Regions from separate parts of the Capillibacterium thermochitinicola genome, predicted to be linked through region 1. Evidence: riboswitches for the same ligand, from Rfam matches in the RefSeq annotation. Region 1 holds a riboswitch; the other holds the start of a gene.
The links. Region 1 has a riboswitch for S-adenosylmethionine ahead of metF (methylenetetrahydrofolate reductase [NAD(P)H]). Riboswitches for the same ligand answer to the same signal wherever they lie in the genome.
Positions count from the first base shown of each region.

Region 1 (3,950 bases):
GGCGCCGGTCAGGGTCCGGCCGTCCTCCTGGAAGGTCATTGTACAGAAGACGGGTAAGTCGGCGTTTTCGCGGGCGGCGAGGATGGCGGCCTTTGCTTCGTAAAGATCGGACATGGTTTCAATCAAAATCAGATCGGCACCCGCCGCGGCACCGGCCCGGATCTGTTCGGCAAAGGCCTCGTACGCTTCATCAAAGCTTAAGGTGCCATAGGGCTCCATTAGCTGGCCTAAAGGGCCGATGTCCAAAGCCACCAGGATTTCCTCGTTATCCTTTGCGGTCCACCGGGCAATCTCCACCGCTGTCCGGATAACCGCGGCCAGATTCAGCCCGCTTCCGGCCAGTTTAAACCGGTTGGCGTTGAACGTATTGGTCGTCAGGACCTGGGCACCCGCTTCAATGTAAGCGCTGTGGATTCCGGCGATGACTTCCGCCCGTTCCAGATTGTATCTTTCGGGGATTTCTCCTGCTTTCATGCCGTAGCTTTGGAGCATGGTCCCCATGGCCCCGTCAAAGACCAGGAATTCGTCCAAATTAAGCTTGCGTTTCAATCTCCATCCCCACCTTTTCTGTACTGACAAGTTTTATCCGGACAACAGTGGCACTTGTCGGGGGCGTCCACTGTTTTTGCTTCCTCTAGCTTATCGGGCGCGTCCATTTCCGTTTTCTCCAGGCCGATGAAGGCCGTCACCGATTTGCGGGGGAGTAGAATATGGTCTTCGTTAACGGTGAGGCCGATCCGGGTGTAAGCCTGGAGCGTCTCCAGGATAGCCTTTTGGTGTACGATGGACAAGTCACCGTAACCGGGACTGTAGCGCGGAGTAAGGCGGTAACCTTCCGGGGCCACCTTTGCCCTTAGCTGTTCCTGCACTTGGTCGCAGACGGCTTCGATGGCGGCGGTGGCGCAAGCGTCCATGACGATTGCTCTGGTTAGATCTAAGCGTGCGTAAGCCGCGATTTTTTGGTCAACCGCCAGCCCGAGGGTGGCGGCGAGGACGGCGCAGCGGTCCGCCCGCCGCAGATGCCTGCCGAGGTCGCTGCTTTGCAGGTGTAAAGTGGTCGTCAGCAGCCGGATCTGGTCCCCGTGCTTTTCCAGGGGGTAGATCCGGTAGACGACGCCCGGCCGCATCAACACTTTTGTTTCCGCCCGGCATTCCTCGATTAAACTCATCATGGCCGGATCGATCCTTTGGTTCCGGTAACCCAGGTACCTCAATACTTCTCCCGGCGGGATCTCCATCGGCGATCACCTCGGTTTTAAATAATAGTACACATTTATTGACCGAAAAGCAAGATTTACCTTTTGTGGAGTTATTTCGTCCCGCCTGTTCGTGCCCGGCGGACCCTGCGCAATGAACCCTTGACAATTGGTTTGGTTTACCGTAAAATCTAATAAAATATCTCAATTTAATAGATGGTCTTATCAAGAGAGGTGGAGGGACTGGCCCGATGAAGCCCGACAACCGGCATTCTCATCCGAATGCAACGGTGTCAATTCCTGCAGGGATTACCCCTGAAAGATAAGAAACGCGCAGGCACAAAGCATCGTTTGCTTGGTAAATAAAAGGCTGCTTTCTTATCGAAAGCAGCCTTTTTCTTCCTTCCGGTTTTCGTATGGTATATGGGGAAGACTTTTTGCGCCTTTTTTGGTGACAAAACGGGTACCGACGGGAATATGGTAATATGAAGCAAACCGGGCCTGAAAGGAGGATAAAATGCGGATCAAGGATTATTACAAAAACAAACCCGTCTTTTCGCTGGAGATTTTCCCCCCGAAACCCGGTTCTCCCCTGGACGGGGTGTTCGCGACCATTGATGCCCTCTCTGTTCTGCGGCCTGATTTCATCAGCGTTACCTACGGCGCCGCCGGGGGAAGCCGCTTCTATACAGTAGAGATTGCCGATACCATCAAGAACAAATACGGGATTGAAGCCCTTGCTCATCTGACCTGCATAAACTCGACCAAGGAAGAGGTGGCGGAGATCCTTGGCCGTTTGCAGAAGGCCAAGATTGAGAACATCCTTGCGCTAAGGGGCGACCGGCCGGCGGACCAAAGTACGATACCCCCGACCACCGATTTTCAATATGCTTCCGACTTGATTAAGTTCATCAAAACCAAGGCGGATTTCTGCATCGGGGCCGCCTGCTACCCGGAGGTCCACATCGAAGCCGAAGACGCCATGGCCGATCTCCACAATTTGAAAAGAAAGGTGGAGACGGGGGCGGATTTCCTCATCACCCAGCTGTTTTTGGATAATAGTATTTTTTATGCCTTCCGGGAAAAGCTCGATAAGCTCGCGATCGGGGTGCCGGTGGCGGCCGGGATCATGCCGGTCCTCAACAAAAAGCAGATCGAGCGGATTACCAGCCTTTGCGGGGCCAGCATCCCGCCGAAGTTCCGGCGGATTCTGGACCGCTACGAAAACAGTCCGGAGGCGTTGAAGGAAGCCGGCATTGCTTATGCCACGGAACAGATCATCGATCTGCTCTCCAGCGGGGTGGATGGCATCCATCTGTACACGATGAACCGTCCCGAGGTGGCCAAGACGATTTTCGGCCAGATCTCCGGCATCCGGAAACACTTAAAAGCGGAGACCTGAAAGGGCCGGTTAAGTTAAGGGGCCAACAATCTTTGTCCCGTGGACTTCTTTGACGCCGGTATATTCCACTAATTGTTCGTAGTTCTCCCTGGTGACGCCCCCGCCGGCCAGGATCACGATCCGGTCCCCGGCTTGCTTCACCAAGGCTTTGATGGTTTCCCGGTTCGCCAGGGCGGTGCCGGGCCCTCCCTTGGTCAGGACCCGGTGGATCCCGCAGGCGATCAATTGCTCGAGGGCTTCCTCTTTATCCTCAATCTCGTCGAAGGCCATGTGAAAAGTGATCTCTAGGTCACCGGCCTTTTCGACCAGTCTTTTCACCACGGCCTCATCGATCCGATGGTCGACGGTGAGGGCCCCGATGACCACGGCGTTGACACGGGCCTCCCGGCAGAGGGCGATGTCCTTCTCCATAATCCGGATCTCTTCTTCGCTGTAAACAAAATTGCCACCCCGGGGCCGGATCATCACATTGATGGGCAGGTCCAGGGTTTCCTTGGCCAGTAGAATCGTGCCGTAACTGGGAGTGGTGCCGCCCTCCTTCAGGTTGTCACAAAGCTCAATCCGCTGAGCCCCTAGTTCGAAGGCCTTCTTTGCCTCCAGAAAGCTTCCGACACAAGCCTCTTTAATAATCCCCATGTTTCTCATTCCTTTCGGTGCAAAGCGGTAGGGCGCTTTTCTTTTTTTCGCGCGCTTATAATTCAATACTTAACCCAAACCGGTGGCGCGGGGAAACCTCTTCGGTCCAGGGATATACCAGTTCGTAGAATAGGAAGAAGAAATCGGTTCCCACGAGAAGATAAGGGTACTGAAAACCGTCCTTACTGGAGAACTGCGCCCCGCCTCCACCATAAAACGAAATCCGGGACGAAGGGGCGTTGAAAAAGTAGACGGTGCCAACCGGCAAATTTAAATCCCGTTCCCGGTATGAGTAGTCAAGATTGCCAGTGAGATAGAGCCTATCGTACAGGCGGACTTTGAGCCCCGGCGCCCAGTTCTTTTCGTAACGGTAGAGGTTTAGGAAGAACGCGGGCGGGGGGTCTTCCTCGGCCAGGGCGCGGGAATGCCCCGTCCAGGTCTGAGTCTCCTTGGCCGTGTTGGGCTGGGCGGGAGAACGGTTCCCGGCGTACAGACCAATAGAACCGCTGACCGTTGCGGCCTGGATCTGCACCACGGCCCCTTCATCCTGAAGGAAGAGGGTCTTTGCTTGCCCGGCCTTCTCCCCCGGGAAATCCGAGCTGATCTTGCCGGAACGGCTTTTGAGTTGACCCTTCATCTTCGTGCCGGCGGGGAAGAAAAGGCGGAGATCCCCCGAGACCGAGTCAACCGTCAGGGAAACCGGTGCGCTAATGGTT
Region 1 is NZ_JAAKDE010000031.1:4,154-8,103, forward strand. Features, by position in the region: gene G5B42_RS10490 (homocysteine S-methyltransferase family protein) at 1-549, opposite strand, end outside; gene G5B42_RS10495 (vitamin B12 dependent-methionine synthase activation domain-containing protein) at 546-1,238, opposite strand; SAM riboswitch class I at 1,416-1,525, shown strand; gene metF (methylenetetrahydrofolate reductase [NAD(P)H]) at 1,714-2,598, shown strand; gene G5B42_RS10505 (copper homeostasis protein CutC) at 2,608-3,234, opposite strand; gene G5B42_RS10510 (DUF4097 family beta strand repeat-containing protein) at 3,290-3,950, opposite strand, start outside.

Region 2 (3,950 bases), on a different contig from region 1:
AAGGAAATGACGGGATTGAAGGTGCCGATTGTTGTCGTCATCACCGGCGAGGGTGGAAGCGGTGGGGCGCTGGCGATCGGGGTGGGCGACCGGATCTTGATGTTGGAGAATGCCTATTACTCCGTGATCTCACCGGAAGGTTGCGCCTCCATTCTTTGGAAAGACGCGTCAAGAGCGGCGGAAGCAGCGGAAGTTTTACGGATCACGGCCAATGATCTCCTGGCGGTCAACGTGATTGATGAGATTATCCCTGAACCCTTGGGCGGCGCCCATACGGCGCCGGAGGAAATGGCGAAAACAATGAAAGAGCGGATCCTGGAAAATCTGAACGCAATTATTGATATGGATCCCGACGAGTTGGTAACCAAACGTTATCAAAAATTCCGGCGGCTTGGTCGTTATCTTGAAGAATAAGGGATTATTCTGCAGTTATACAGGAGGTATATAAACATGAAAAGAATAGCGATTATCACCAGCGGCGGCGATGCTCCCGGGATGAACGCGGCGATCCGGGCGGCGACCTTAACTGCGATCAAAGCCGGATGTGAGGTTTTTGGGGTCATCAGGGGTTTTCAGGGGCTAATCACGGGTGAGATCATCCAACTGACGTCGATGGGGGTCTCGGATATTCTTCACCGGGGGGGGAACCATTTTGCACTCCGCCCGGTCGCAGGAGTTCAGGACAGAGGAGGGGCGGGAAAAGGCCGCCAAACAACTCCACGACCTTGGCATCGACGGTATTGTCGTGATTGGTGGGGATGGCTCCTTCCGGGGGGCGCGGGAGCTGTCCAAGTTGGGTTTCACCACCGTGGGGATCCCGGGGACGATCGATAATGATATTGAGTGTACCGACCTTTCCGTCGGTTTCGATACGGCCTTGAATACGGTGCTGGATGCGATCAATAAAATCCGCGATACGGCCCTGTCCCATGACCGGGTCTATGTCGTGGAGGTGATGGGCAAGAACTCCGGATTTATTGCGCTTTATGCCGGGTTGGCGGGAGGCGCCGATGCGGTTCTGGTTCCGGAGATCCAACCGGACCTGGATCAAGTGGTCAATCTGATCCAAAAGGTGAATACCGTTGGCCGACGCCATAGTATCGTGTTGGTAGCGGAAGGGGTGTTTGGCCAGCCGTTGACCGGTATTTCCATCTACGACAGCGCCGCCTTTAAGGTGGCCAATTATATCAACCTGAAAGTCAAAAAGGATATCCGCGTTACGATTTTGGGCCATATTCAAAGGGGCGGTTCGCCGTCGGCGCTTGACCGTACTTTGGGGACGCAGTTTGGCGCCAAAGCCGTTGAACTGCTCTTGGCCGGGGAAAAGGATATGATGGTTGGTTGGGTCGACCACAAGCTTAAGGTATCGCCGATGGAGGAAGCGATTGCCCGCAAAAAACAGATTGACCCCAAATTATACCAATTAATCGAAGTCTTAGCTACAACCTGACTCCCAAAAACAAGGCCTTGGGGACGCTTGACGTGTCGCTATAAAAGCTTTATAATCTAAATTAAAATTAATAAACTACTCATCAAGAGCGGTGGAGGGAAGGGGCCCGATGAAACCCGGCAACCTTGGAACAGGATTCCAAACGGTGCTAATTCCCTCCAGTTTCTGGAAGATGAGTATCCTCAACCCTTCCTGAACGAAGGGTTTTTTGTTGACTTAAAGGAGGTTGGAAATTTGGAACGTCGTCTGTTTACGTCGGAATCGGTGACCGAAGGTCATCCGGACAAAATTTGCGACCAGATCTCCGATGCCATTCTCGATGCTATTCTGGCGGAGGACCAGGAAGCCCGTGTCGCTTGCGAAACGGCGGTAACGACCGGCTTGATCATAATCATGGGCGAAATCACCACCAAATGCTATGTGGAGATCCCGAAGATCGCCCGGCAAGTGGTGAAAGAGATTGGGTACACCAGGGCAAAATATGGCTTCGATGGGGATACTTGTGCGGTTTTGACCGCCATTGACGAACAGTCACCCGATATTGCGCTTGGTGTCAACCAAGCTTTAGAGGTGAAAACCGGCTCGAAGGACGAGGAGAGCACCATCGGTGCCGGGGACCAGGGGATGGTCTTTGGCTACGCCACCGATGAAACTCTCGAGTTTATGCCGATGCCGATTGCTTTGGCCCACCGCCTGGCGCGGCGGCTCGCTTATGTCCGGAAAAATAAGATTCTGCCCATGCTCCGTCCGGACGGGAAGACCCAGGTGACGGTGGAGTACGAAGGAGACCGCCCTGTCCGGATTGAAACCATTGTCGTCTCCGCCCAACACAACCCAAATCTGGAGCGGAGCGCCCTGGAAGAAGGGATCCGTGAGGAAGTGATTAAAGCAGTCATTCCTGCGGAGTACCTGGATGAGAGGACCAAATATTATATCAATCCCACCGGCCGTTTTGTGGTGGGCGGTCCCCAAGGGGATACCGGGTTAACCGGCCGCAAGATTATTGTGGATACATACGGTGGAATGGCCCGTCATGGTGGGGGGGCCTTCTCGGGGAAGGACCCGACGAAAGTGGACCGTTCGGGTGCTTATGCCGCCCGTTACGTGGCCAAAAATATTGTCGCGGCCGGGCTGGCCCGGAAATGCGAAATCCAGATTGCTTATGCGATCGGGGTGGCGAAACCCGTCTCGATCACCATTGATACTTTCGGAACCGGTCTTTTGCCTTCGGGTGAACTGGAAGCGCTGGTCCAGGAGGTATTTGATCTGCGTCCGGCGGCGATCATTAAAAACCTGGACCTGCGGCGGCCGATCTACCGCCAGGTGGCCAGTTATGGGCATTTTGGCCGGACCGACCTGGATCTGCCGTGGGAACGCCTGGACAAAGTTGAGGTTTTAAAGAAAAAGGCCGGTTGTTAAGACGGTAAGAACGGGCGAAGAGGGATTATTGCGGAAAACCCAAGCCTGTGTTATAATGACATAGTCAAAATTCAATAAGAAGGTGAACCCTGATGAAGAAAAATATTCATCCGCAGTATGGTAAAGCAATCGTGACCTGTGCCTGTGGCGAAACCTTTGAGACGGGGTCAACCAAAAAAGAGATCCGGGTTGAGATCTGTTCAAAATGCCACCCCTTGTTTACGGGGAAACAGAAGATTATTGACACTGGTGGCCAGGTCGAAAAATTCCAGAAAAGAATGGAGAAAGCCGGAAAGTAAGTTTAAAACAGAGCAGATCTGCTCTGTTTTAAACTATGTGTCAGCCACCTGGTTACATGTCGCGCACGTTCGTCGCACATGCCGACGAGCGATGAAAACAATTACGGACAAACAAAATCATACCGATGAACGACGGGTGACCAGCAATAAGTGGCGAGAGCTCTTTTCTAAAGGGGTGATCTGGTGGCGGAAAATTACCAGTATGGTGGGCAGGCGGTCATTGAAGGAGTCATGATGCGCGGCCGGCACCACTACGCGGTGGTCGTGCGGAAAGAGAATAAAGAAACCTGTGTCTTTAAAGAGAGTTTAGGCTCGTATACCCGAAAACACCCGGTTCTCCGTTTGCCGTTTATCCGCGGGGTTGTTGCCTTGGCGGAATCCCTGGTGCTCGGATTAAAAGCTTTACAGTATTCCGCCAACCAAGTAATGGAGAGTGAAGGCGAAGAGCTTTCCGTTTGGGAGATGACGCTGATGGTGCTTTTTGCGATTGGTTTGACCATCGTTCTCTTTATTGCTCTTCCGCTTTTCCTTCGCGGGTTGGTGGCCAGGGTGTTGCCGGGAACGTTGTGGCGCAATCTCTTTGAAGGACTTATGCGGGCGGTAATTCTGGTCCTTTATATTACGGTAATCTCATTACTCTCCGATATCCAACGGGTCTTTGCCTATCACGGCGCCGAGCATAAGGTGATTCACACTTACGAAGCGGGTGAAGAGTTGACCATTGAAAACGCCCGCAAAAAGTCGACGTTGCACCCCCGCTGTGGAACTAGTTTTCTCCTCTA
Region 2 is NZ_JAAKDE010000008.1:34,039-37,988, forward strand. Features, by position in the region: gene G5B42_RS04310 (acetyl-CoA carboxylase carboxyltransferase subunit alpha) at 1-414, shown strand, start outside; partial or broken gene pfkA (6-phosphofructokinase) at 451-1,450, shown strand; SAM riboswitch class I at 1,527-1,629, shown strand; gene metK (methionine adenosyltransferase) at 1,685-2,869, shown strand; gene rpmE (50S ribosomal protein L31) at 2,962-3,168, shown strand; gene G5B42_RS04330 (DUF1385 domain-containing protein) at 3,352-3,950, shown strand, end outside.
Region 2: it holds a riboswitch for S-adenosylmethionine, as region 1 does, so the genes downstream of both, metK (methionine adenosyltransferase) here and metF (methylenetetrahydrofolate reductase [NAD(P)H]) in region 1, are expected to answer to the same signal.